DNA from 2 places in the Cupriavidus sp. H18C2 genome. Region 1 is predicted to be linked to the other one. Evidence: predicted binding sites of a transcription regulator. Region 1 holds the regulator's gene; the other holds the start of a gene.
The links. Region 1 encodes FliA, which starts transcription of late flagellar genes. Its sites were predicted from a motif close to CTAAAGTTTNNNNNNNNNNNGCCGNTA; they were not measured.

Region 1 (2,394 bases):
CCACGATGACCGTGCAGGCGCCGCACTGGCCGTGGTCGCAGCCCTTCTTGGTGCCGGTCAGGTGCAGGTGCTCGCGCAGCGCATCGAGCAGCGTGGTACGGGTGTCCAGCGCCAGCGCGCGCGGCTGGCCGTTGACGACGAACGATACGTTGGCGGCCACGGGCTTAAGCGCGCCGGGCGCCACGCTGGCACCGGGCGCCGGGGGCGTGGCGGCGCCGGCCGGCACGGCGGCGGCCGTGACCGATGCCGCCCCGGCCACCACGAACTCGCGGCGGGAAAGCTTGATGTCGCGGAAATCTTCCATTGCGTTGGATCCTTTCTGGCTGACAGAGGATGGCAACGTGGCGAGACTTGCACGTAGGAATTACATGGCGGCAGCGATACGCGGGCATGGCCACGCCGCAGCCGGGATGCATAGGGGACGAATGTCGCGCTTTCCGCACGTTGCTGGGCGGGGAAAGCGCAGGAAGCGTGCCACCGGGCGCCGGATGTGGCGTCCGATGACCGTCTGCTGGGCCGGTGGGGGCCCGGCGGCGGGTCAGCGGTAGTTGACGGTGACCTCGTTGCTGCGGCCCTGGAGCATCGGGGCGAGCCCGCCCTGGCCAGGGATGCGATAGGCAAACACGAAGCCCTTGGAGGCATCGTCGCCCACGAAGGCGTCGGTGCGGCCCTCGGCGCCAGGCAGCATCACGCAGCGGTCGGCATTGCACAGGTAGGCCTGCAGGTCCACCGGCGGCGTGCGGGTAAAGCTGTAGCGCCAGCGCACCGACGTGATGCGGCCCATGGCCTGCGGCATCGTCGCCAGCGGCATGATCGGCGCTGACAGCGCGCGCTGGCCCTTGCTGGCGATCTGCGGGCCCATCGACGACGCTGTCCACGCAAAGCGCGACCCGGCGATCTCGTAGTTGGCCCGGGTGAACACGGGCGCCGGCGTCTGCGCGTGGGACGCGGCCTGGCCCATTGCCCAGAGCGCGGCAAGGATCAGTACGCGCCGCATCACAGCATCCCGCGCAACTGGGTGCGCAGGCGCGCGATGGCCTGGCTGCGGATCTGGCACACGCGCGACTCGGTCACTTCCAGCACCGCGCCGATTTCGCGCAGGTTCAGTTCCTGGTCGTAGCACAGCGACAGCACCAGCTTCTCGCGCTCCGGCAGCTTGTCGATGGCGCGGATCAGCGCCTCGCGCATGCCCGACTCCATCAGCACCGTCAGCGGGTTGGCATCGTCGGTGACGCCCAGGTGGCGGTCCAGGAAGTCTTCCTCACCCGAGCGCTCGAAATCCTCGTAGTGCAGCAGCTGGCAGCCGTAGACCTCGTTGAGCAGCTCCTGGTACTCCTCAAGCGGCATCTCCAGCTCCTTGGCCACCTCGGAGTCGATCGGCGTGCGGCCCAGCTTCTGCTCCAGCTGGCGCTGCGTGCGCTCGATCTTGCGCGTGAACTGCCGCAGGCTGCGCGATTGCCAGTCGTTGGCGCGCACCTCGTCGAGCATGGCACCCCGGATGCGCTGGCTGGCGTAGGTCTCGAACCGCGCGCCATGGTTGTCTTCGTAGCGCTTGGCGGCGTCGAGCAGGCCGATCATGCCGGCCTGTATCAGGTCGTCGATCTGTACGCTGGCGGGCAGCTTGGCCGCCAGTTGCAGCGCGATGCGCCGCACCAGCGGCGCGTGCGACTTGACCACGTCCGCCTGCTCGAGCTTTCCCTGAATCGTGTACATGGTGGAACTCTCGTTAAATGCTTTCTATGTTTGCCAAAGCCGGCTGTTACTGGGAGTCGGCGTCTGGCAGGCTGAGTTTCCGGTCTTGTCGGGACTTCTTGTTCTTTGCGAGGTCATGCGGGCACGGCCGGAGCCGTGCCCAGGGGCGCTGCTTCCTGGCGCATCGGCCATGCGCCGATACGGCTGGCGATGTGCCGCAACGCACCGGTGGCCGTGGCGGCGGGATACGCCTCCACCACGCACCGCCCCAGCTGGAGCGCACGCGCCACCAGCGGATCCATCGGCAGATACCCTGCCAGGCTGGCCTCCACGCCCAGGTACTGGCTCGCCGTGCGGGCCAGGTTGCGCGCGAGCGCCGTGACCGTTCCCTCCGCGGCCGCCAGGTTGACGACGAGCTGGAAGTGACGGCATGCGTATTCGTGATGCAGCCGCTTGATGCAGGCATAGGCGGCCGTGATCGACGTGGCCTCGGGCCGCATGACGATCACGAAGTTGTGCGACTGCCCGGCCAGCACCGACAGCGCGCCCGTGGCGTCGCGGCGGGCGTCCACCAGCAGCGAGCGCACGTCGGGCAGCCGCGCGGCCAGCACCGGCTCGGCCGGCAACATGCCAACCGGCGGATGGCCGGCCTGCAGCACGGCAATGCCGGTGGCAGGCCGCGTACCCACCGCCGCCGCGAAC
Region 2 (2,394 bases), 180 kb from region 1:
CTTCGTCAACGCTTGTAAAACTTTGTTACTCTCCCGCCTGAAGTATTCCCCTTCTCTCCTGGCAGTGCCGCCACGCCGGCGCAGTTGGGCAGCGTTCGCCACTTTCGTGAAACGCTTGTCTGCTGCAATGATGGTGGCACGTCCCAGCGCCGGTTCCGAGAGCGAATGTTTCAATTCTCGCCGCCGTCGGCCTGGCCGGAACGTCACTTTTAGAGCGACGCCGCCCACAGGCCCCGACCATCGGACCGTTGTCAGCCGCCAGAACCCTCGCGGGCTCTTCCGGAGAAGTTGTGAAGAAGGAAATCAAGGCTCCCAGACCCAGCAGAAAGCTGCAGCAGTTGCAGTTCGCCGCGCACAGCGCCAGCCGCGCCGCGGTGGTTGTCCACCTGTCGAACGGCACGCGTCTCAACGGCGTGGTGCTGGCGTCGGACAACTACATGATCCTGCTGGGGCGTTCCGCGGAAGATGCCACCCCCACGGTGATCTACAAGCGCGCCATCACGGTGGTGACGCCCGCCCATGGCGCGGGCGAGGCCACGGCCATGCTGGACGCCGAGGCGTCGCCGGACTTCGTGCGCCTGTTCATCCCGCGCACCCGCAAGCGCCGCTGAGCGGCCCGGCCGGCGGCCGCCCCCAAGTGCGCGCCCCTATATATATAGCGCCGCGCGGGCGGCGCGCCGATGGCCCGGCCAGGCTGCCTGCACACGTTTTGCCTGCGCCCGCAACGCGCGCAAAAGTCACTCTAAAGTCTTCTCACCCACGGTCGATAACCTTTGCAACGGAGGCACTCTACGCCCTGCAACGCAGGCAGCCAACGTTACGGCAACTGCCGGAATGCCTAAAACATTGCAAATAGGAGTCGTACCATGGCGCAAGTCATCAACACCAACATTCTGTCGCTGCAAACGCAGAGCAACCTGAACACGTCGCAATCGTCGCTGAACACCGCAATCCAACGCCTGTCGTCGGGTCTGCGCATCAACAGCGCCAAGGACGACGCAGCTGGCCAAGCCATTGCCAACCGCTTCACCGCCAACATCAAGGGCCTGACGCAAGCTTCGCGCAACGCCAACGACGGTATCTCGATCTCGCAGACGACCGAAGGCGCGCTGACCGAAGTCAACAACAACCTGCAACGTATCCGTGAACTGTCGGTGCAAGCCGCCAACGGCACGAACTCGCAGTCGGACCTGAAGTCGGTCCAGGACGAAATCGCACAACGTCTGGCTGAAATCGACCGCGTGTCGGCCCAAACGCAATTCAACGGCGTGAAGGTTCTGGCCAAGGATCAGAAGATGACGATCCAAGTTGGCGCCAACGACAGCGAAACGATCTCGATCGACCTGAAGGAAATCACCTCGAAGACCCTGGGCGCCATGGGCTTCAACGTGAACGGCCCGCAAGGCGGCGTGACCGCTGTGACGGCTGGCGACAAGGCCGTGACCGACGTGTTCGGCGCTGGCGCAACCGCCGCTGCCGACGCTACCACCGCCAACACGACGGCTGCCCTGCGCACCGCCCTGGGCGTGTCGACCAACACGGGCGCTACCGCCTCGCTGGTCAAGGACAGCAACGGCAAGCTGTTCATGCAAGTGGCCCTGACCACGGCAACGAACGCCGCCGACGTCAAGGCACTGAACGCCAAGAACCTGGACGACACGCAAGCCAACGTGTACATCGCCATCGACTCGTCGATGGGCACGCTGAACACGACGACCGGTGTGGTTGCCATCAAGGCCGCCACGACGACGTCGGCTGTCACCAACGCTGCCACGGCCAACCCGCTGGCAACGCTGGACAAGGCCCTGGCTTCGGTCGACGCCCTGCGCTCCTCGCTGGGTGCCGTGCAGAACCGCTTCGAATCCGCGATCAACAACCTGAGCACGACGATCAACAACCTGTCGGCCTCGCGTTCGCGCATCGAAGACGCAGACTACGCAACGGAAGTGTCGAACATGACCCGCGCGAACATCCTGCAACAAGCTGGTACGTCGGTGCTGTCGCAAGCCAACCAGACCACGCAAAACGTGCTCTCGCTGCTGCGTTAATCGCCGCGCCGCAGAGAACCGGGCCGCAAGGCCCGGTTTTTTTGCCGGAGTGTTTTGCAGGCAGACCACTGCCTGCAAAACATTTCAACCGTAGTGTTATCCCTGCCCTACCGGACGGAGCTGACCATGGCATCCACCCAACCCGTTTCCATCCCGGCGGCACGCATTCCCGCCGAACCCGCCGCCGTCACGCACGCCCCCGCGCCCGCCGCGGCGGCCGTGACCGCCGGTGCCGTCCGGCCGGCCGCCGCCGCCCAGGACATGGGTGGCCGCACCGGCCCGGGCGACATGACGGCCGCCGTCGACGAACTGGTCGACGTGCTCAAGACCACCTCCATCGGCCTGC

Region 2: EPAKOI_RS22445 (FliC/FljB family flagellin) is a predicted target of FliA. The motif match lies at 743-769, and genes of this name have one in related genera.

The regions. Positions count from the first base shown of each region.
Region 1 covers NZ_CP186011.1:1,493,932-1,496,325, forward strand. The annotation lists gene paoA (aldehyde dehydrogenase iron-sulfur subunit PaoA) at 1-304, opposite strand, end outside; gene EPAKOI_RS23290 (flagellar protein FlhE) at 539-997, opposite strand; gene EPAKOI_RS23295 (RNA polymerase sigma factor FliA) at 997-1,713, opposite strand; gene EPAKOI_RS23300 (MinD/ParA family ATP-binding protein) at 1,827-2,394, opposite strand, start outside.
Region 2 covers NZ_CP186011.1:1,315,007-1,317,400, forward strand. The annotation lists gene EPAKOI_RS22440 (RNA chaperone Hfq) at 291-611, shown strand; gene EPAKOI_RS22445 (FliC/FljB family flagellin) at 867-2,048, shown strand; gene EPAKOI_RS22450 (flagellar protein FlaG) at 2,175-2,394, shown strand, end outside.